DNA from 4 places in the Rummeliibacillus sp. NPDC094406 genome. Region 4 is predicted to be linked to each of the others. Evidence: riboswitches for the same ligand, from Rfam matches in the RefSeq annotation. Region 4 holds a riboswitch; each other region holds the start of a gene.
The links. Region 4 has a riboswitch for cobalamin ahead of cobT (nicotinate-nucleotide--dimethylbenzimidazole phosphoribosyltransferase). Riboswitches for the same ligand answer to the same signal wherever they lie in the genome.

Region 1 (5,975 bases), 320 kb from region 4:
TTAGGTGGTCACTCAAACTTATCGTACAAGAATCATGCATAATAGGAGCACCCAACAATGATCCACATGAATTGATGGCTGAAATACCTGGGATAATCTCAATTGGTACCCCATTTGCTTCAGTCCAATCTTTTTCGATTAAAACTTCATAGACTAGACCAGCCATACCATAAACACCGGCATCGCCACTTGAAATAACTGCAACTTTTTTTCCGGCTTCTGCTTGGCGGACAGCTTCCTGAGCTCTTGAAACTTCCTCTGTCATTCCTGTACTAATCACTGATGTGTCATTTGTGATTAAATCTTGGATCAGTTCTACATAAGTTTTGTAACCGATGATAAAATCACTATCCTGAAGCGCTTCCACTGCTCTCGTTGTAATATGTTTAAAATCCCCAGGACCAAAACCAACGACATAAAGTTTCCCTTGTGATGTCATGCAAACCTCTCCTTTACAAATTATTTGTTTTTATCGATTCCTGTAATGGACGCGACCTCTGGATTTAATATCATTTCACCATTTTCCATACGATAAATTGTATGTTGTTCATTTTGTTGCTCTATACAATCTTTTACAATCCCACGGCCAATATCAGTTGTTGATGCTTTGTACCAACTCCCTTGTGGATAAGCAATTACAATGCATGCATCTTTACAACGGCCATTACATCGTGTTCTAGTGGTATGGATTTGTTCATCCATACCTAGTTGTGCAATTTCTTCACGAATTGCTAGCGTAATTTCTTCTGCACCTTTCTTCATGCAAGAACTTCCATTACAAATGAATAAATGACTTTTCATCCCAGATAAATTCCAAGTTGTCATATTCAACCTCCAATTAATTAAAATAAGATGGAGAAAAAAGGAAAATAAAAAACCTTAATTCCAAGAATTAAGGTTTAAAAACTAGATAATTCAGAAAAATAGCCAAATATAAAATGACATTCTGCTCTTATAGTCTTTACCTTTCCCTCCGAAAAGTATCGTACTTCTGTTTTTAAAAGCAGGTTTCCTGGCTTACACTTCATCTTACTCTGATCTCTTCCCAGTCTTCTTCGACCAGTGAGTATGTATCATTTCATCCATGTTACAGTAGCGGGGGCTGCATCGGATTCTAACCGATTTCCCTATTATCCCTTTGTGAAATTACAAGGGCACTTTTAAAATAATATGAAATTGTATAATATAGTAAAATTAAAAACTGACATAATCATATACTATTTCCAGACAATTTGAAATAGATTTTTTTATTCAAGTCCATTTTACAGAACGTTACTGTTGAAATTTATGCACAATATTTCTAAATACTATATTAGTTTATCTTTTTTAAGACAATCTTTCTTTTGCAAAATTTCTTTGTAAAAAATATAGTAGTATTGGAAATATAACCATGCTACACTAGATTAGTAATCTAACAATTCAATAAACTTTATGGTGCTAAATATTGAGATTTAGCTGAAAAGGGAAGTTTGTGAAATACAAACGCGGTCCCGCCACTGTAAAGACGAGTTATGTTTTTCTATGCCACTGTCAACGATGGGAAGGTAAAAACATAATGAAGACTCTAAGCCAGGAGACCTGCCATAAAGTGTGGATTTGTATCAGCCTACGAGGATAGGTGTGAGTATAGCTATGCTTTTTTGCAAAGCATTGTTTTACTATTCGTTAACACTTCTTCTGTTGGAAGAAGTGTTTTTTTATGTCCTGTTTGGTTTATTAGGAGGTGTATCTCGTTAATTCACGAACAATTGAATATAAAAATGGAGGAAAGATTAAATGATTAAGTTTAAGAACTTAGTAAACTGGAAGCTAATATATTTCCTATTAGCACTGTTGATCATACCAAAACCTGCATTCGCCATGCACATTATGGAAGGTTTTTTACCCGTTGAATGGGTAATTTTCTGGTGGGCTGTTACCATTCCGTTTTTAATAATTGGATTCCGTTCTATTAGAAAAACGATTGCAGAAAACCCAGAAACAAAAATGATGTTAGGCTTATCAGGCGCTTTTGCATTCGTATTATCTGCATTGAAAATTCCGTCTGTTACAGGAAGCTGCTCTCATCCTACTGGTGTTGGCCTTGGTACTGTTTTATTTGGGCCGTTTGCAATGAGTATTGTAGGTTTTATAGTACTTTTATTCCAAGCTTTGTTGCTAGCTCACGGTGGACTAACTACTTTAGGTGCTAATGCTTTTTCAATGGCAATCGTAGGACCACTTATTTCATATGGTGTATTTAAGGGTGTTACCAAAATAGGATTCTCATTTTCTTGGGCAGTGTTTTTAGCTGCTGCACTTGGCGATTTGGGTACCTATGTTGTAACATCTATCCAATTAGCACTTGCTTTCCCATCTGAAGTTGGTGGTTTCTTTGCTTCATTCACTAAATTTAGCAGTATTTTCGCTCTCACTCAAATTCCTTTAGCAATTAGTGAAGGTATTCTTACAGTTGTGATTATGAACTTCTTACAAAAATACAATTTAGCAGAATTAAAAGCTTTGAAAGTCTTTAAAAAAGGTGCTGAACAATCATGAAAAAAAATATAATATTAATCGCGATGGTAGTTATATTGGCTGTTCTGCCACTGTTCTTCCAAAAAGGGGCGGAATTTGGTGGATCGGATGATCAGGCTGAAGCAGCAATTACGAAAATTGATTCTTCCTATAAACCTTGGTTCTCAAGCATTTGGGAACCGCCAAGTGGCGAAATTGAAAGTTTATTATTTTGTTTACAAGCTGCTATAGGTGCTGGTTTTATCGGCTATTTCATCGGCTTCTCACGTGGAAGACACAAAAAAGAAGATAGTAAAGAAGGCAAAGGTAAGCATGTTACTCATTGATCAATATGCTTATATCAATCGCCTAGTAAAGACGCATCCAGTAGAAAAAATCGTTTTATCCTTTTTTCTATTATTATTTTCATTAACCGTAAAAGATGCGCTCATCTCACTCATCACATTTTTTGTTATGAGTTCACTTACAATATTGGTAGCTAAAATTCCATGGCAATATTATTTGAAAATGTTATGTATCCCTGGCGTTTTCCTGATAAGTAGTATGATTGGTATTTTACTATCGTTTACCCGACACCCTGAGCTTATTCATACTGCAATTTGGCAATTTCAATTGTTCGATTGGTCTGTTTATATTTCATCACAAAGTGTCAAAATGAGCATTCAGTTATTCTTTTCTGTGTTAAGCAGTATAAGTTGTTTATATTTTTTAACTTTAACAACACCGGTACATGATTTAATGCAAGTATTAAAAAAATGTAGAGTACCTCAATTATTAATCGAATTAATCGAACTTACGTATAGATTCATATTCGTTTTTTTAGAGAAATCATTTGAAATTTTCCAATCACAAAATTCAAGACTTGGATATCTTTCAATTAAAAGAGGGTTGCATTCTTTAGGAATGCTTATTTCTTCTTTATTTGTCCATGTTTTTCAGCGTTCTAAGGAATTATCAATGGCTATGAATTCTCGTGGTTACGATGAATCCATGGTTTATCTTGAGGATCCTTACCAATATTCTGCTAGAAATTGGGCGATCATTTTTATTATCATTTTGTTAATCATTGCGGTCTACATTCAGTTTGGGGGCATTCTAGTTTGAATGATTTATTCTTTGAAATTCAAAATTTAACACATCGTTATGCTGATGGGACTGTAGCTTTAAATAATTTATCTTTGAAAATTGCTAAAGGTAAGAAGATTGCGTTGCTCGGGAATAATGGTGCTGGAAAATCTACATTATTTCAGCACTTAAATGGAATTCTGAAACCGACTTCCGGGCAAATTCTCTTTCAAAATCAACCGATGAAATATAACCGCAAATCATTGCTGGCATTACGCTCCCATGTAGGGATTGTTTTTCAAGATCCTGATTCTCAACTTTTTGCTGGTAATGTTCGTCAAGATATATCGTTTGGTCCTATAAATCTCGGATGGTCCATTGAAAAAGTAACTGAAATGGTTGAATGGGCAATGTCTGAAACAGAAGTGTCTACTTTACAAGATAAACCCATTCATTTCTTAAGTATTGGCCAGAAAAAAAGGGTTTCAATTGCTGGTGTGTTGGCAATGAATCCTGACGTGTTTATTTTAGATGAACCTTCTGCAGGACTAGATCCCTATTATGCAAAGCAAATTTTGCAATTGCTTAATACAATTCATGAGCTTGATAAAACCATTATTCTTTCTACTCATGATGTGAATTTTGCATATGAATGGGCGGATGAAATCATTGTTATGAGTGGTGGAGAAGTTATCTATCATGGGGATCCTTTTGGTATTTTTGAGCAAGAGCAACTGTTATTAAAATCTCATTTAGAAAAGCCTTGGGTATTTGAATTGGCTCAGGTATTACAATCTAAAAATGTAATTGATAAAATTGAAGATTTTCCAAGAGATAAAGAAAATTTAATAGCATACTTGAAATGAAAGTTACCCAATAGCTTCTAATTCAAGTTTAAAAGGGCTGTTCAAAAGGTGAATTAATAATTCATCTTTGAACAGCCTTCTTACTTAAAAAAAATTCTGCTATTTATTCTGCTAGGCACCACCGCAAAGTGCACTGAAAAACGATTTTAACCCTAATTTTTATAATATAAATGTTCTTTAATATGAAGTGGTATCAGCTTCGCTTTCCGCGGGCGAACCGACGAGCCTCCTCGCTTGTGCTCCTGCATCGCTTCGCTAGCTTCGTCGCAGAGAAAATCTCGCTGTGGGGCCTCTCTGGCTCGCTTTCCCGCAGGAGTCTTCGCTAATTCCACTTCAACAAAAATTGCATCACAAAATTGTATTGTATTGACTTTTTCAGAGGCCACCTTTATACACGGCGGGAGTGCTAAATTAATTTCTTCAACCATGTTAAGAGCATATTAGAAAGTTCCTTTTCTGCAAAAAAGTTATTATTCTCCAACTGTCACTTTAGGCAATAAATTCTTAATAGATTCTTCTTTACCTTCGTGAAAGGCTTTTACGATTGCACTTCCGACAATTACCCCATCTGCCATCGTACTAAGTTCATCTACTTGTTCAGGTGTTGAAATACCAAAACCAGCTAAAACAGGAATATCACTGATTTCTTTGAGATTGTGTAAATGTTCATCTAAAGATTGGCCAAATTCATTTCGGACACCAGTAATTCCATTCACAGTTACAGCATATATAAACCCTTCTGCCGTTTTTGCAATTCGTTCAATACGATCTATTGGGCTAGTTAATGAAATAAGTTGAACGAGTGCAATTGATGATTTTGTGAGTTTGGATTGGATAATATCTGCTTCTTCAATTGGTAAGTCTGGAATAATCAAACCAGCGATGCCTACATTTTCGCATTTTGCTATGAATTTTTCTATACCAAAAGCTAGAATTGGATTTAAATAACTCATGATCACTAAAGGAACATGAACTTCTTTTTTAAATTGCTCAATTTCATCTAGTATCGCTTTTAAGTTTACTCCTTCTTTTAACGCACGATTTCCTGCATCTTGAATAACTGGACCATCAGCTACTGGATCTGTGAATGGAATTCCCAATTCAATTGCAGTTACACCAACTTGCTGTAAGAAAAAGATTTGCTTACGAATGGCTTTAAGTCCCCCATCCCCTGCCATTATGTAAGGAATAAATGCCTTTTGCCCTGTTTTTACTTTCTCTTCAATTGCTAGTTGTAATGGTTTAGTCGTCATTTTTTTCGCCTCCTAGTGCAGCTCTTACTGTCTCAACATCTTTATCTCCACGACCAGATAAGCAAATCACAAGTATTTCTTCTGGTTGCATTTCTTTTGCGATTTCAGCAGCACGATAAATTGCATGAGCACTTTCTAAAGCTGGAATGATCCCCTCTGCACGAGATAATAATTTCAATCCTTCTAAAGCTTCATCATCTGTAACTGAAGAATATTTAACACGGCCAATATCATGTAAATAGCAATGTTCAGGTCCTATTGCTGGATAATCGAG
Region 2 (5,975 bases), on a different contig from region 4:
TATGGTGTTTATGGTGTGTTAGGAAACCATGAATACTACGGAAAAGCAATTCCTACCTTTGTAAATGAGATGAAAAAATCAGGGGTACAAATTTTACAAGATGAAACAATTTGTATAGCGGATTCGTTTTATGTTACAGGAAGAGAAGACAAAACAAATAAAAGTCGTAAGTCTCTACAACAGTTATCTACTGTGGTGAATACTCGTTTACCTTGGATTGTTATGGACCATACCCCGTCAGATTTAGAAACGCCAGTCGAGCTTGGGGTAGACGTACACCTTTCTGGACATACCCATTTAGGTCAAATGTGGCCGAATCAATGGATTACAAAAAAAACGTTTGAACTTGATTATGGGTATCTATTGAAAAAGACAACACATATACTTGTTTCATCAGGTTTCGGTTTTTGGGGACCTCCAATTCGCACTAATAGTAGAAGTGAAATGTGGGTAATTGATGTTGAGCTGAAAGATTAATTTAATGAAACTTTAAGATAGCTTCTCCTTCTGTTATGTTATGATAGTTTTACTAGAAATGAATGTTAGAATCATTCAAAAAAAGAGAATAAGGAGATACTATGGACTTTATAGAGTTGTTAAAATCCATTATTTTGGGTTTTGTAGAGGGTATGACAGAGTTTGCTCCGGTTTCATCTACAGGTCATATGATTATCGTTGATGATATGTGGTTGAAAACGCCAGAGTTTTTAGGGGAAGCTTCTGCGAATACATTTAAAATTGTTATTCAGTTAGGATCCATCCTAGCTGTTGTTGTGGTCATGTGGAAACGAATGCTGAGCCTTGTTGGTTTATATAAAATAGAAGGGCAAAAACCACATCATCGATTCAATTTATTACATGTTATTATTGGCGTAATTCCTGCAGGTGTATTAGGTGTATTATTAGAGAATTTTATCGATAGTCATTTATTTGGTATTAAACCCGTTATCTTTAGTCTGTTCGTTGGAGCAATATTTATGATTATAGCAGATAAATTTGGACCAAAGAGACCGAAAGTTACTTCATTAGATGATTTATCCTATGCACAAGCCTTTAAAATCGGCCTAATTCAATGCTTATCATTATGGCCAGGTTTTTCACGTTCTGGTGCAACTATTTCCGGTGGGGTATTACTTGGTTTAGACCACCGTACAGCATCAGATTTCACGTTTATCATGGCAGTACCAATTATGGCAGGTGCAAGTCTTTTATCACTTCTTAAACACTGGGATCAAATTAATTTCGGCGACATGGGCTTCTATGTAACTGGCTTTATCAGTGCATTCGTCTTTGCGCTTATTTCAATTAAGTTCTTCTTAAAATTAGTATCAAGAGTAAAATTAGTTCCATTTGCGATTTATCGTATAGTATTGGCAATCGTACTTGCTATTATCGTATTTATGTAAGAAAAAAGGGCCTTAAAGGTTCTTTAGTCTGTAGACAAACTCGAAGAATTTCGAGTTTGTCTACAGACTTTTTTCTTTTACAATATATAGATAGATAAATATAACCCGTTGATTTCCACTGCGGGCGAACACTTTATGCGGGTGGGGCCAAACCATTTTCGGTATATGATGTAGAAGTTAAAGATGACACATATCAATACGCAATTAAAATCGATGCAAAAACTGGAGATGTTCTAAGTAATAAAGATTACGAAGATTAGAGATTCAATAAAAAAGAAAAATTGGTATTGAAATAATCTTGTCAATAGGAGTCGCTTTAAAAAAATGCCTATGAAGGGCAGCTTTCCTCAGCTATTGGGTATGCTACAAAGCTATTTGATATAGAACAAATATAATTAAGAATCTAGTATATTCAAAAATATATGTTCACTTGGTAGTTCTTTTTCTTTAATTGTGCAATTCTGCTTGTCTAAGACAAACACAATATGTTAGATTATATATATTATAAAAACACAATATATAGTATAAAGACGATAATTGGTACCAGCAATGGTGTAAAAGGGAATTCGGTTCAATGCCGAAGCTGTCCCCGCAACTGTAGGTGTGGACATTTGTCAAAAAGCCACTGAGCAATGCTTGGGAAGGATGACAAAATGGATGAAACACAAGCCAGTAGACCTGCCAAATTTTCGTTTTGCGACACTTTCTTCGGGGGTTGAGAAGTGGGGGCAAATAATTGCAGCACATTCATTCACTGTTATGTGGAATTTTTTTGCTGTGATTTTGTTTCCATTTCAACTAGAGCGACTGTTCTGCCGATGAAGGCGAACAGTCGCTTTTATTTTGTGTAAAAAGGAGACGACGATATGGTAACAATAATAGATGAAAAAGAAACAGTATTGCAGCGATTAGAGGCTGAATTTGGCAAAGAGGAAATGAGTCCTTTACGACGTAAGCATGAACGTTTTGTGCATAAACATCCTGATGCGGCAGATGGAGAATGGACTAGAGCACTAGCATTAGATGCATTAAGCTTTCTAGATGAAAACGAACCCTATTGGACATTTGCTGCTGCACGTCTATTACTAATGGAAATCTATCAAAAAGCTGCTGTTGAGCGACAAGTTACTGTAGAAGATGTCTATAAAGTATTTCCAGAACAAGTACATAAACTAGTTGGAAAAGGTCTCTATAATCCGGTGTTAGTAGAAGCTTATTCAGAAGACGAACTACAACAACTGGCCTTCACAATAGAGTCAAAACGGGATGAACTTTTTACATATATAGGACTAAAAACATTAATAGATCGATATGTGACACGTGATTTTGATAAAACGCCAATTGAACTACCACAGGAACGCTGGATGGTCATTGCTATGACGTTAATGCAAAATGAAAAAGAAGATCGTATTGAAAAAGTAAAAGAAGCTTATTGGGCGATGAGTAATCTGTATATGACAACAGCAACACCTACATTATCAAATGCCGGAAAGACACACGGACAATTATCAAGCTGCTTTATCGATACAGTAGATGATAGTTTGCAAGGTATTTACGATTCCAATACAGATGTTGCGACACTTTCTAAATTTGGTGGTGGTATTGGGGTATATATGGGTAAAGTCCGTAGCCGTGGTGCGTCTATTCGTGGATTTAAAGGTGCATCTAGCGGTGTAATTCCATGGATCAAGCAATTAAATAATACAGCCGTATCGGTAGACCAGCTTGGACAACGTCAAGGAGCGATTGCGGTTTACTTGGATGTCTGGCATAAAGATATTTTTTCATTCCTTGATTTGAAATTAAATAATGGTGATGAACGCATGCGTGCACATGATATTTTCACAGGTGTATGTCTACCAGATATTTTCATGGAAGCAGTAGAAAATCGTGATGATTGGTATTTGTTTGACCCTTATGAAGTACGTTCCCTTATGGGATTTGGATTAGAAGATTGTTATGATGAAAAACGCGGCGAAGGTTCATTCCGTGCAAACTACTTAGCATGTGTGCAAAATACTTTATTGTCACGTGAAGCCGTACCAGCAATTGATATTATGAAAAGAATTATGCGCAGTCAGTTAGAAACAGGCGTACCATTTATGTTCTATCGTGATGAGGTTAACCGTAAAAATCCAAACAAACATAAAGGCATGATTTACTCATCTAATTTGTGTACAGAAATCGCACAAAATATGTCACCAACAGAATTTGAGTCAGTAGAACTTGAAAATGATATGATCGTCACTCGCCGTAAACCAGGAGATTTTGTTGTATGTAATCTATCTTCTATTAACTTGGGTAGAGCAATACCAGCAAATGTATTAGAACGCTTAATTCCAATTCAAGTACGTATGCTTGATAATGTGATTGATTTAAATGCAATCCCAGTAAAACAAGCGGCTCATACGAATGCACGTTATCGTGGAATTGGCCTTGGTACATTTGGTTGGCATCATCTACTTGCTACTTCAGGTATTGCTTGGGAGTCGGAAGCAGCAGTTAAATTTGCAGATGAATTATATGAAAAAATTGCGTACTTAACGATTAAATCTTCTATGAAATTAGCAGAAGAAAAAGGTGTATATCCATTATTTGAAGGTTCTGATTGGCAAACAGGTAGCTATTTCGAAAGCCGTGGCTATCATGGCGAAAAATGGGCAGCCCTACAACAAGAGGTTGCTGAAAAAGGAATGCGCAATGGCTATGTAATGGCTGTGGCACCAAACTCAACAACATCAATCATTGCAGGAAGTACGGCAAGTATCGATCCAATCTTCCAAAAGAGTTATTCTGAAGAGAAAAAGGATTATAAAATTCCAGTTACAGTGCCGGATTTAAACGAAAAAACAACATGGTATTACAAATCAGCATACTTTATCGACCAAAACTGGACAATCAAGCAAAACGCAGCGCGTGCACGCCATATTGACCAAGGGATATCATTAAATCTTTACGTGCAAAATACAATTAAAGCAAAAGAGTTACTAGCACTTCATCTAAATGCATGGAACAGCGGTATTAAGACGACTTATTATGTCCGTTCTACATCCGTTGAATTACTAGAATGTGAATCATGTGCAAGCTAATTAGGGGAGATAAATAATGACGGAAATAAAAAAACGTATATTAATGGATAAAGAAGCACCAAACCGTTCGACTAAAATCGTTAATGGTCGTTCTTCTAATATATTAAACTGGGATGATGTTCGTTTTAGTTGGGCATATCCCAAATATAAAAAAATGCTAGGTAACTTCTGGACACCTTTTGAGATTAATATGAGCAATGATAGTAAACAATTTCCACAGCTAACAGCTGATGAGAAACAAACATTTAAGAAAATTATTGGTTTACTTGCACTACTTGATAGTGTTCAAACAGATTATGCAGGTCGTATTGCCGATTATCTAACAGATTCAAGCATTAATGCATTGATGATTATTTTGGCACAACAAGAAGTGATTCATAACCATTCTTATTCTTATATACTATCAAGTCTTGTTTCAAAAGATGAACAGGATGAAGTATTTGATTTTTGGCGTACCGAACCTGTGTTGGAAAAACGCAATGATTTTGTTATTAAAGGGTATAAACAATTTGCAGAAGAACCAACTGTTGAACATATGCTAGATTCAATTGTTTATGATGTTATTTTAGAAGGCTTATTCTTCTACTCAGGATTCTCTTTCTTCTATCATTTAGCACGCAATCAAAAAATGGTTGCAACGAGCACAATGATCAACTACATTAATCGTGATGAACAATTGCACGTTGATTTATTCGTCAAAATATATAAAGAATTGTTGGAAGAATACCCTGAGTATGATACGCCAGAACGTGCGGAAAAAGTAGAAATGATCTTCCGTGAAGCAGCAGAACTTGAAATTGAATGGGGAAGAGAAGTAATTGGCGATAAAATAGATGGTTTAGATATTGAAGATATTGAGGATTATATTTACTTTTACGCCAATGTTCGTTGCACGCAACTGGGTTATGAACGACCTTTTGAAGGCTACCGCAAAAATCCAATGAAATGGATTAAAGCCTATGAAGATGTCGACCTAGGCAAAACAGATTTCTTTGAACAACGCTCACGTCAATATGTAAAAGTGAATGTTCAAGATAATGGGTTTGATGAATTGTAATTTACATCGTTTTCGAATCAATGAATAGATGTAAATTTAGCCAATAGAGAAAATGCCGTGTTTATCATATTTTTGATCTACACGGCATTTTTATTACGCTTGGTGGGTGGCTTCCGTATGGAATGCCATGATTCCAGTGATTAATAGAAATAGAACAAGAGAAGCCCCACCAAATGCAAGCTGATATTTTCCATATTTGTATAGGTGCATTTAGTTTCTTTCTCTCTGCTTAAAAACGATCAAGGTATAAGTTTAAAATTAGAGCCCCAGCGGCTACAATGAAAATCCCAACGCCCATAACAAAAAAGAAAGTCCCTTTTAAGTTTGCTTCTGGTTGTTTTTTACCTTCCATGAATAAGCCTCCCTTTAACCTGTTATTTCTAACGATTTCTTAACATACAGATTACCCATATAAGCAAAGAT
Region 3 (5,975 bases), on a different contig from region 4:
TGATAAACTGATCAATATTTGGGGAGCAGACCACCACGGTTACATCCCACGTATGAAAGCAGCTATCGAAGCACTTGGATATGACCGTGACACATTAGAAGTAGAAGTAATCCAAATGGTTAACCTTCTTCGTGATGGTGAAAAGGTCAAAATGTCTAAACGTACAGGAAATGCAGTAACATTACGTGAACTAGTAGAAGAAGTAGGATTAGATGCAGTACGCTACAATTTTGCAATGCGTGCTGGCGATACTCACTTAGATTTCGATTTAGATTTGGCTGTTAAACAATCAAATGAAAACCCAGTATACTATGCACAATATGCACACGCACGTATTAGTTCAATCTTACGTCAAGCATCAGAAAAAGGTCTTGCACCTTCAACTGAACATCTTGACACATTATCATCAGAAAAAGATATTGAAGTATTGAAAAAAGTTGGTGACTTCCCACAAGTCGTAGCAGATGCAGCACGCGTACGCGCACCACACCGTATTGCAAACTACATCCAAGAATTAGCAGCAACATTCCACAGCTTCTACAATGCAGAAAAAGTTCTAGATGCTGAAAACAAAGACCGCTCTGAAGCACGCCTAGCCCTAATCACAGCAGTCCGCATAACAGTCGCAAATGCACTAAAATTAATCGGAGTTTCTGCACCAGAAAAAATGTAATATTAAGTGCTGAGGACGCTCGATCAGCTTTATCGGCCAAATGTTCCTCCGACAGAGGGGCGTTTTTGCCCCGTCCGAGGAGGGTTATCTGGCCCGAAAAGCTAGCGTCCGAAGCCGGATAATATTAAGTACTGAAGGCGCTCGTTTAGCTTTATGAAAGGAAGTTCGGCTAAGTTCGCCACTTCCTGTGGCAACGCCGAACGCCCTCGCATCCCTGCGAGGCAAATGTTCCTCCGACAGAGGGGCGCTTTTTGTGCCCCGTCCGAGGAGGGTTATCTGGCCCGAAAAGCTAGTGTCCGAAGCCGGATAATCTAAGTGTTAAACGCTGCGTCGGTCCAACACTGGCACTTGTTCCAGAAATATAAGAAAGGACATTACATATTTAGTTATGTAATGTCCTTTTATTTACTTTTTTTCTTTATTTTGATCTTGATAAGGCGAAATTCTATTTTTGTTACGGAGTGAATTACTGTTTCAATTTAGTAAAATGGAATTGTGATAATATCATTTCCTCTAATGTTTATTCTGATTCAGAAAAAGCAAGTTTACCTTCGGTATAAGGTATATGTTCCACGAAAACTTCTACATCATTTCCGTTTGCATCTTTCCCCATTCTTTTATAAGTGTATTTTTCCTCAGTTACTTCTGTTAACTCTACAACACTTTGTGTTCCTTTAGATTTAGATTTGAGAATACGAAATTTTCCACTATTCGTGATAAAGAAAGTTCCATTATCGCGGCTATCTTTTGATGTTTTATCATAGAATTCGTATCTCGATGTTTTATCGTCATATTTTGCAAGGGCAATGAAGTTTGTGTTTTGTTGTGTTAAATCATTATTATTTTTATCATATACTTTTGTTCCTTGCCAAGTTGTACTTCCGAGAATCTTTGCAATTTTTACTCCTGTATTTAACGTTGACTCTTCAATACCCTTTACTTCTGAATTAACGGGTATTTTTGTTCCATTTTTACTACCTGTAGTAATATCTTGTTTACCGAATCCTTGCCATTGACAAGCAGATAAAATTAACATATTTACTAGGACAAGTACCATCAATACTTTTTTCATATTTCAGCCTCCTTAATTTACTACCAGTACCAATGTTACCAATTTATAGAGTTTTAATACTTCTCATTCAACCTCTTTGAGTATTGTGGCGATAATCCAGCTGGAGGTATAAAAAATATAAAAAAGAGAATGATATGTTGAATTCTATTTTGGGAGGAATCATTATGAAAGTTGTTGCAATTGTAGGTAGTATCCGAAAAGATTCATATAACAAAAAACTAGCTGAATTTGTAAAAAAACATAATGCAGATAAGTTTGACATGGAAGTCTTAACTTTAAATGATTTACCTATGTACAATCAAGATAACGAAAATGATCCACCGCAATCTGTTGTAGATTTTAAAGCGAAGGTAAAAGCTGCCGATGCGGTACTTTGGGTAACACCAGAGTATAATGGGTCCATTCCGGGAGTATTGGGTAATGCAATCGATTGGCTATCACGAGTAGATCAAGTCATGATTGGTAAACCTTCTTGGATTATGGGTGCTTCGATGGGAGTATTGGGAACTGCGAAAGCACAAATGCATTTACGCGACATTTTATTTTCAATAGGATTATCATCTCCAATACTAATAGGCAATGATGTATATATTGGGGCTGTGCACACGAAATTTGATGATTCAGGAAATCTAACAGAAGAAGGAACGGTTCAATTTTTAGATAAAATAGTTGGTAACTTTTTAAAGTGGATGAAACAATATTAATTTATGCATGATAATCGTGAACAGCAGTAAAATCTCCTAGAAGAGAAGCTAACTGCTGTTTATTTTATATGTAATTTGTTATTTAGAGAAAAAACAATTGCCAAAACTTATCTTTCACAAAAACCAAATATTCGGTATAATGATAAACAATTCAATATATAAAGAAGTACGGTTCTCGACATATACCAAATGTTGAGTGAAAAGGGAAATCGGTGAAAATCCGATGCGGTCCCGCCACTGTAAGTGTGAGCAACTCGTAAACGGCCACTAAAAAGAATTGATTTTTTGGGAAGGCACGATGCGCGATGAACACAAGCCAGGATACCTGCCGAACTCAGATCACCAAATAACTACGAGGATAGAGTGGGTGCTAGTGTACTTGAATATACTGGAATCATGATGCCTCTCAAAAATACGAGAGGCATTTTTTATGGAGGAGGCATTTTTGTGAAAAAAATTTGGCAACTGGGTTTCTTACTAACAATGGCGTTTGTTCTACTTGTTGGATGCAATCAAAGCGAAACTCAAAAATCATCAACTGAAAAAAGTGAAAAGACTACTCAAACTACGGACAAAACAGCTACATACCCTATGACAGTAAAAGATGCGCTTGGGAATGAGGTAGAATTAAAAGAAGAACCGAAAAAAATCGTATCACTGATCCCAAGTAATACAGAAATCTTATTCGCACTAGGTTTAGACGACAAAATCGTTGGTGTAAGTGATAACGATGATTATCCAAAAGCTGCTACCAAAAAAGAAAAAGTAGGCGATATGCAGAAAATTAACATTGAAAAAGTACTAAGCTTAAAACCAGATGTCGTATTTGCACATGAATCGAATGCAAAGTCAATTGAATCGGGATTACAACAATTGAAAGATGCAGGGATTACCGTTTTTGTCGTAAAAAATGCAACAAACTTTGAAGAAACATATGACACCATCAAACAAATCGGTCAAATTACAAATCAACCACAAAAAGCGGATAAAATCGTTGCTGATATGAAAGCGAAAGTAAAAGAAGTACAAGATAAAGTAGCGAATGTTAAACAACGTACTGCTTTTGTTGAAACATCAGATGTACCTAATATTTACACAGCAGGTAAAGATACATTTATGCAAGAAATCTTCAACTTAGCGAATATAAAAAATGTTGCGGATGATCAATCAGGTTGGTTTAAAATTGATCCAGAGCAAATTGTCAAACGTAATCCCGATACTATTATTGTGATGGAAGATTATGTTCCAAATATCGTAGAGAAAGTAAAAAAACGTCCAGGCTTTGACAGTATTACTGCTGTTAAAAATAACGCAGTTGTGCTAGTAGATCAAAATTTAACAGCTCGTACAGGTCCTCGCCTTGCTGAAGGGTTAGAGGAAGTAGCGAAGGCTGTTTACCCAGAGGCGTTTAAGTGAAAAAGATCATAGTCGGTTATATCGTAGCTGTAATCATCCTATTGATGAGTATATGGCTCGGTATTTCCGTTGGTTCCGTAAAGGTGCCAATCAGTACGTTATGGAATATTGGAGTGGATGAAACAGCAACGAATATTTTATGGAACATTCGAATGCCTAGAGTAATTTTAGCAGGACTTGTTGGAGCAGCATTAGCCGTTGCAGGAACTGCCTTTCAAGGATTGTTAAAAAATCCACTTGCAGATCCATACACGTTAGGAGTGTCATCAGGTGCCTCAGTAGGCGCCGTGATGACGCTCTTTTTCAGTATTTCAACCCCTATTTTAGGTATCTTCACATTACCAACTTTCAGCATGATAGGGGCGCTCTTTGCAATGTTTGTTGTTTTAGGGTTTGCTAAATTAGTCGATCGTACGATGAAAATGGAAACCCTTATTTTAACAGGGATTATTGTGAGTTCTTTTTTAAGTTCCGTGATATCATTGATGATTGCCTTAACAGGAGAAGAACTTCGCCAAATTATTGATTGGTTAATGGGTAGTGTATCGATGAGAGGATGGCCATATATCAAAATGATTTTGCCGTTTATTACTTTCGGAACAATTTTATTATGGCTTAATCGACGTGAACTGAATGCCATGCTGTTTGGTGAAGAACGAGCAAAGTATTTAGGTGTAAATGTGAAGAGAAGTAAGTGGATGCTATTACTCGGTGGTTCTATGTTAACGGGCTCTGCTGTAGCAGTATCTGGCACGATTGGTTTTGTTGGTTTAGTTGTGCCACATATAACACGACTTTTATTTGGAACAGATCATCGTCATTTAATTCCATTATCTTTTATTAATGGTGCATCGTTACTTATTCTATGCGATTTGATAGCACGAACAGTTATTGCACCTACAGAGTTACCGATCGGTGTGATTACATCGTTTATTGGGGCACCAGTTTTTGCTTATATTTTCTTCCGTCAACGTAGAATGAAGGGGGCGTAATAGTATGCTTGCTGTAAAACAACTTAGTGGTGGTTATGATTCCAAGAAGCCAATTGTAAAAGATATTTCGTTTACAGTTGATAAGGGGAAGTTTATCGGAATTCTAGGACCGAATGGTAGTGGAAAGTCCACTCTAATCAAAGTGATAAGCGGGATTTTACCTGCTACTTCTGGAACTGTTCAAATTGATGGCAAAAACTTGAAGGATTATTCCACAAAGGAATTAGCGCGTAAAATGGCTGTGTTGCCACAATTGCATGCTCATGCTTTTTCACATTCTGTTCGTGAAACAGTATCAATTGGTCGTTACCCACATCAAAGTAGCTGGTTTTCAACATGGTCGAAAGAGGATGAAGAAGCAGTTACAGAAGCAATGCAACAAACAGGTATTGCTCAATATGATAATCAAAATTTAGAGTTTCTTTCTGGTGGAGAACAGCAACGAACCTTTGTTGCACAAGCATTAGCACAGCGCTCAGATTTGTTACTATTAGACGAACCAACAAATCATTTAGATATCGAACATCAAAGAAGATTGATGGATATGATTCGGCATGAAGTTGTACATAATGGTCTGACGGTTGTTTCTATTTTTCATGATATAAATTTAGCCTCACTCTATTGTGATCAGTTGATCTTACTTGAGGACGGGCAAATTTATTCAGAAGGTGAACCACATGAAGTATTAAAGGAAAAACATATTAGGGATGTTTATCGTACGGAAGTGTCAAATTATCCACATCCAGTGCTACCGAAGCCACAAATTACGTTAATACCGAAACCACATAATGATATACAAAAGGCAACTTCTATTACAGCCGAGCAAATTAAAGTACGTGATGAGTTTGTTGAGTTGCAAACATCATTTCCATTAAAAACTGTATCATCTGCTGTTCATAATGCAGGATTTGGATGGTTCCAGACATTTATTAATCGTGCCGTAGATATCAAATATATGTGTGAAGATGCGCATGAAGAATTAAAGCGATATTTAGAGAAACACGGTTTTTCACCTTCTAACACAGTTGCAATGATGACAGCCGTTGCCGCGAAGCATGTAGTTATTAGAGAGTTTTCTTCTACTATTAGTAGTATTGTTGTTGCAGTAACCGCAGGTG
Region 4 (5,975 bases):
TGGTTGTTGATTAGGGTTAAAGGAAGGTTGCTCCTGTCTACCTTGAAAAGGAGGTCCAAAACCTTGTAGAGGTCTAAAACCTTGTCGAGATCCAAAACCTTGTTGAGGTCCAAAACCTTGTTGAGATCTAAAACCTTGTTGAGGTCCAAAACCTTGTTGAGGTCCAAAACCTTGTTGAGGTCCAAAACCTTGTCTATATCTTGGTGGGAGTGGTCTCCTTCTAGGATCTGGTTGATTATATGGCATCAATTCACCCCCTATCAGGGTTATACTTCTAATTTAGTATATGCATGTACTTTTTTATTGATTAGACTTTCGCAGAAGTTGCTGAAAAACAATATATGTACACAGTTTTTTGAATGGACAAAAGATATGATATGTATTTTTTCAAATCCCTCAATATTAGCAGTAAAGTGATTTATGTACTTTTTATTCTGCCTCTCAGATTAGATTAAAATTTTAAAATTTCTTTATTTATATCTTATTCATGTAGCATTCTACCCTCCTATTCCCTGCATTTGAGTTATTTCCTAAAGCACAATTAAGTCAGATCGATTTCTCTTAGCTTTGCCGACAGTCTGCTCTTGATCTTTAGGATCTCCTTGTTCTAGTCTATAGTTCTTAATTTGAAAACCATGGACCATCGCCTTTACAGGTTGCCAAATAAAAAGACCGCTAGATGTGCTAATATCAAGCGATCCATTATAATCGTTCTTCCCCAATTGATTGGCTGATTCTTTTTAATTCACAATATTATGCTGTGTTAAATAGTCATAAGTAATATCGACAAACAAAAATTCTTGGCAATTTAATGCCATTGAGTAGGTACGTGTAGGTTCACTTGTCTGGATATCATTATAGATACTAGATAAATCACCTTTTACATCATTTCGTAGCTTAATCATATTTAATAGAAAGTACGGACGCCAGCTCCAGTTTTTGCCGATCGCCTCTTCCTCTATTTGCCACTCACTATTTAGTCTGACGATATTGGGTGAAGTTTGAAAGCCTTCGTCGTTACAAATGTATAAACGAAAAGCATAGTCCTCTAGTTTTTCGGCAAGTTCTATAATACTTTCGACATTTTGGCTTGTCGGATTCGTATTTTTCACCATTGTTGAAATGATTTTTTGTAGCTTATTCATTTCATTGTACTTTATTTCTAATATCTTTTTCTCTGTTGAGATAAATTGCTGACATTCGCTACGGAAACGTTCCTTTAAGACATCACGTGCAATAAAATGATTGGATGGTTTTTCTAAATACTTACCTTTAAAATACCGTGCTCCATTTTTCCACGCGTAGTGTAATTCATAGCTCGTATTAATTTGATCAAACATTAATGTTGCACCCATTTGGACTGCGAGTGTCTGAATGGTTGTAAACATATAATTTTGAGCACCCCATGCATTGTAATCCAGCCCGCTTACTTTCATTTTCAATACAGTGGGTTCTATTAGTAAAATTTGATCCAGCTTACTGTCTGAACCAATATCAGCAACTACCATTTTTGCTCCATACGTTTTAATATAGAGAATTGGATGCCGTAGCTGATTGATATCCCCACTAAATTTTTGCATTGGAATGACTAAATGAATATTTTGTAAAAGGTTCTCTTCCACTAAATCTTTTAAAACTTGAAAATAGGCATCGCCAAAGTCCATCATCAACAAATTAGGATTACATGGTAAATAAAGATTAGCTTCTTTTAAAGCATCTTTTGCGATAGTAAGTGCCTTTTTAACCATGATTAGTTCCACTTCTGCACGAATATCAGCCGGAACTGTTTCGTCATATGTAAATTCAATAATATTGAAATGTTGATCATCTTTTAATATTTGACCAATTACTTCGTATGCTACAATTACATGCTCATCTGCACTAAAGATTGGCTCAAATAATATTTCGATTTCTTCTAATCGATCGAGAAGATCAAGAACGTCCATTAGCTGGTCCCCCATTCTAACTTACTACTACTATTATATCCTACATTTTTGAAGCTGGCACTGACACAATTCTTTTAAATAATTATTTTTTCAATATAAAAACTCTCACCAATTTTATCAAGAATCAGTAAGAGTTTTTTTGATGAGTTATATAAGGTAACTAAAGAAATTGACAGACTTTGAAAAGTAAACTTTTGATTATTATTAGCTAAATCAATTCATCAATTTCATAAATGCTTTTCTATTTAAAAACCACGATCATTAAACGATTGATTTGAATAAATGATAAGCTCTTCGATGCCGCTACAGACGGACGCTTTCCGCGGGCAAGCAGCAGTTCTTTCCAGCATAGAGAGTGAAACGGTAGATGCAAGCCTCCTCCTCACTATTTTGAGGGCACTAAAAAAACAATTTACCCCTATTTTTTATAGTACAAATTTAATATAACATGAAGTGGAATCAGCTTCGCTTTCCGCGGGCGAACCGACGAGCCTCCTCGCTACGCTGTGGGGTCTCTATGGCTCGCGTTTCCGCAGGACTCTGAATGCACTTCACTGAATTGACCTCGCCGATCGTTTTGATCAAACTTTTTCACAAACCTACAACCATGACTGGAAATAGATAGTTGGGATTTTGTTAGTAATCAATTGAAATGATATGAATTAAGTAAGTGAATGGCACCGGTTATTAAATCTCCATTCCCACTTCTTCAAAAGTCGGCATATTTTTCATCATGCTACATGCTGCTTCGATAATTGGGAAGGCTAAAGCTGCTCCAGAACCTTCACCTAGACACATGTCCATCATTAACATCGGTTCTTTGCCTAAAAGTTCACTGGCTATTATTCCCCCTGGTTCTTCAGTGGCATGTGAAGTTATAAGATAATCCTTCACATTTGGTTCAATAGAAGCTGCGATTAAAGCTGAAACACTGGAAATTAAACCATCGACTACAACAGGTACCCGATTCGCTGCAGCTGCAAGCATAACGCCAGCCATTCCGGCGATTTCTAGTCCCCCGACTTTTGCCAGCACATCAATACCATCAGCTGGATTGGGTTGGTTTGTTGCAATGGCATTTCGAATGACATCTATTTTATGTGCTAATCCACCTTGCCCAAGCCCCGCGCCTCTACCTGTAATTTCTTTCGGATCGCAATTGGCTAAAACAGATAATATCGCTGTACTTGGTGTCGTATTGCCGATGCCCATTTCGCCTGTCCCTAGTAAATTAACCCCATTTTGTATTTCCGTTGTGGCAATTTCAATACCCACTTCTAAGGCTTTGATCGCTTCATCTCTTGTCATAGCAGGACCTTTTGCCATATTGTCTGTTCCTTTTTTTATTTTTCGGATAATGACTCCAGCATCACTTGGGATGTCTTCTTTTACTCCTATATCAACTGTCACAATTTTAGCACCTGAAACCTTTACGATTGTCCCGACACCTGTGATTCCTTTTGCAATATTTAAAGTTTGTTCAAAAGTCACTATTTGTGGATTATTCGTAACGCCTTCTTCATACACACCGTGATCCGCTGACATCACAATAATTGCTTTTTGGTCAATTGAAGGAAAACTCTCTCCAGTAATACCTGAAAGTTGTATTGCGATACTTTCCAATTTCCCTAGACTTTTTGGGGGTTTGATCAGGTTGTCCACTCTATGTTGAGCCTTTGCCATCATTTCTTGATCCAAGTCTTCAATTTTTTCAATAGTTTGTTGTAATAAGTTCATTTTCATCTCTCCCGAATAAAATTAAAAGCCTGCAGTTTATTTGCATTACAAATAAACCGCAGACTTTTCCATCATCTGTTCTATTCAAGTAATAAGGCAGGTCTCCTGGCTCGGGGTCAACATTTCATCAGCCTTCCCAGATAAAAATATCCAGTGGCATTTCTGATCAAACTCCCCTATACAGTGGCGGGTCCGCTGAAGACTTTCACTTCATTCCCTATTCTCCTTTTGCTAAAGGCACCTTATACTTTTATTGAATTTTCTATTAATTATATTACTAGGGAATTAGTTAGAAAGCAATAGTACTTATTTTTGAAATTCAATATCTCTAGCTTTGTTGTAATTCTTTTTGTATAATCTCTTTTATTTTTTCATTCCCCATTACACCAATAGTGAAAACATTCGATTTTTCAGAATAAATAAGCCTAAAAGTTACTCCATTTTTCAATTCTATTTCTAAAAAAATTGGTTCGTCAGTATAATCGACATCTTTTACTATTAAATTATCCCATGCTTCAATAAATTCTTTCCTGGATGAAGACGAAAAAGTATGCAATCTTCTTCCATCTTCTGTACTTTCAATGTAAATATTTTGGACATATTCTTTTAGCGGATACAATTCTTTTGCTGTTTTAGCTTTTTTGTTCTGATGCGATACATACACCTTATTATCTGCTAAAACGAGAAAAGATGATGGATATCCATTTACTTCATAAATAGCTGTTCCTTTTTCAATAAAGGCAGCATCTCCGTTTTTCATCTTATGATTATTACACGCATTATCAGCCATTTTATAAAGAACTTCGCCTATTTTCTTTCCCTTTTCAACATTCAAATTACTGCTTTCATCAGTTGGTTCCGGAAAATGGTGCTCATATTTTATGCCATGAATCATTAACACATCTACCCATTCTATTATGGCATCAGGACATTTACCAAAATAACCTATTGGCTTACTACAAGAAGCTAGAAACGTACTAAGAATAATTATTACAAGGACACTTTTAAGTTTCATCATTTTCCTCCTTGTATATTTATTGGTATTACATTCCCTCTCGCAAATTTACCTTTATCTTTATTTTATTGTAACATATGGTAATAACCTTGATAAATTCAACAAATATTTTTCTATTTATGTATGATTAATTTAAAAACTATTAGAAGCTTGGATACTCATGTGTGACATAAAAAGTTAGCGGAGGTGGAAAATGATTAAATCTCTTGGTCAAAAAATTCATATCATTGGACCTGTAGGAAGTGGAAAAACAACGATAGCGAAAAAAATCGCTTTAATTAATCAATGTAATCATTTTGAATTAGATAACATCGTTTGGATTCGTTCAGAAAATGGTGATATTCGTCGCTCAGAAAATGAAAGAGATTCAATTTTACAGCAAATCATAGAAAATCAAAAATGGGTTATTGAAGGTGCACATTATCAGATGTGGACATCACCAAGTTTAAAATCAGCAGACAGTATTATCTATTTAGAGCCTTCGTATTTCACTAGAATGTATAGAATCAATAAACGATTTATAAAACAACTATTGAAAATTGAACAAGCCAATTATAATCCTACATTTAAAATGCTGAGAAAGATGTTTGAGTGGAGTAAATTCCACGAAAAAAAGGGCAAACATTTAATCCAAGAAACGCTTAATCAATATCAAGATAAAGTGATTTTGATAAAATCAAAAAAGGATTTAAATAGGTTGTTAGAAGAGGCAATTTCATAATTCAAAATTAAATTGTATATCCAGAAAAATATTCGTGTTTTTAAACTAGAAAAGCATTATGAAATTGACTCAGAATACTAGTTTTTTTATCTTTATTTAGTATAAAATACAAAATATATAAAATGAAACATTTGTAATGAAACTGTAAATTCCACTTGCCAAGCCTTTCATATCAAGCTTTTATCCTTCCTTGGATTAGGTAGGGAAAATTTTACCTCATAGAACCCTCCGTTTTTATTGCTAACATTAAGTTTGTAAAGAGCACACAGGAGGTACTCAAACACATGAAAAAACAATTTCTAACAACAAGTATTGCACTTACAATAGGTTTAAGCACATTTGGTGGGATATTACCAGCAACAAATCAGGCAATGGATGTTAAGGCTGCAACCACTACAAATGTTCAACATAACGATCAAGCTGTCGCTGCGAAGGCAGACCAACTAATCCAAACCGGAAAAAGTTTAATAGGTCAAGCAACGTATAGTAATACCGTGTACAAGCCAACTTATCCTTACAAATTCTCTTGCGCTTCATTTATCATGTACATTTTCGA

Region 1: it holds a riboswitch for cobalamin, as region 4 does, so the genes downstream of both, ACIQ4I_RS01870 (energy-coupling factor ABC transporter permease) here and cobT (nicotinate-nucleotide--dimethylbenzimidazole phosphoribosyltransferase) in region 4, are expected to answer to the same signal.
Region 2: it holds a riboswitch for cobalamin, as region 4 does, so the genes downstream of both, ACIQ4I_RS14910 (ribonucleoside-diphosphate reductase subunit alpha) here and cobT (nicotinate-nucleotide--dimethylbenzimidazole phosphoribosyltransferase) in region 4, are expected to answer to the same signal.
Region 3: it holds a riboswitch for cobalamin, as region 4 does, so the genes downstream of both, ACIQ4I_RS14425 (ABC transporter substrate-binding protein) here and cobT (nicotinate-nucleotide--dimethylbenzimidazole phosphoribosyltransferase) in region 4, are expected to answer to the same signal.

Annotation. Positions count from the first base shown of each region.
Region 1 covers NZ_JBIWGZ010000001.1:377,883-383,857, reverse strand. The annotation lists gene cobJ (precorrin-3B C(17)-methyltransferase) at 1-439, opposite strand, end outside; gene ACIQ4I_RS01875 ((2Fe-2S) ferredoxin domain-containing protein) at 460-825, opposite strand; cobalamin riboswitch at 986-1,177, opposite strand; cobalamin riboswitch at 1,416-1,600, shown strand; gene ACIQ4I_RS01870 (energy-coupling factor ABC transporter permease) at 1,777-2,538, shown strand; gene ACIQ4I_RS01865 (energy-coupling factor ABC transporter substrate-binding protein) at 2,535-2,843, shown strand; gene cbiQ (cobalt ECF transporter T component CbiQ) at 2,830-3,621, shown strand; gene ACIQ4I_RS01855 (energy-coupling factor ABC transporter ATP-binding protein) at 3,618-4,448, shown strand; gene trpA (tryptophan synthase subunit alpha) at 4,919-5,701, opposite strand; gene trpB (tryptophan synthase subunit beta) at 5,691-5,975, opposite strand, start outside.
Region 2 covers NZ_JBIWGZ010000005.1:237,680-243,654, reverse strand. The annotation lists gene ACIQ4I_RS14920 (metallophosphoesterase) at 1-477, shown strand, start outside; gene ACIQ4I_RS14915 (undecaprenyl-diphosphate phosphatase) at 579-1,406, shown strand; cobalamin riboswitch at 1,929-2,106, shown strand; gene ACIQ4I_RS14910 (ribonucleoside-diphosphate reductase subunit alpha) at 2,273-4,495, shown strand; gene ACIQ4I_RS14905 (ribonucleotide-diphosphate reductase subunit beta) at 4,512-5,552, shown strand; gene ACIQ4I_RS14900 (hypothetical protein) at 5,782-5,904, opposite strand.
Region 3 covers NZ_JBIWGZ010000005.1:130,947-136,921, reverse strand. The annotation lists gene argS (arginine--tRNA ligase) at 1-673, shown strand, start outside; gene ACIQ4I_RS14435 (DUF4822 domain-containing protein) at 1,194-1,745, opposite strand; gene ACIQ4I_RS14430 (NADPH-dependent FMN reductase) at 1,910-2,449, shown strand; cobalamin riboswitch at 2,602-2,796, shown strand; gene ACIQ4I_RS14425 (ABC transporter substrate-binding protein) at 2,897-3,865, shown strand; gene ACIQ4I_RS14420 (FecCD family ABC transporter permease) at 3,910-4,857, shown strand; gene ACIQ4I_RS14415 (adenosylcobinamide amidohydrolase) at 4,862-5,975, shown strand, end outside.
Region 4 covers NZ_JBIWGZ010000001.1:55,670-61,644, reverse strand. The annotation lists gene ACIQ4I_RS00270 (hypothetical protein) at 1-246, opposite strand, end outside; gene ACIQ4I_RS00265 (EAL-associated domain-containing protein) at 741-1,946, opposite strand; gene cobT (nicotinate-nucleotide--dimethylbenzimidazole phosphoribosyltransferase) at 2,634-3,683, opposite strand; cobalamin riboswitch at 3,762-3,943, opposite strand; gene ACIQ4I_RS00255 (hypothetical protein) at 4,012-4,698, opposite strand; gene ACIQ4I_RS00250 (P-loop NTPase family protein) at 4,892-5,419, shown strand; gene ACIQ4I_RS00245 (C40 family peptidase) at 5,704-5,975, shown strand, end outside.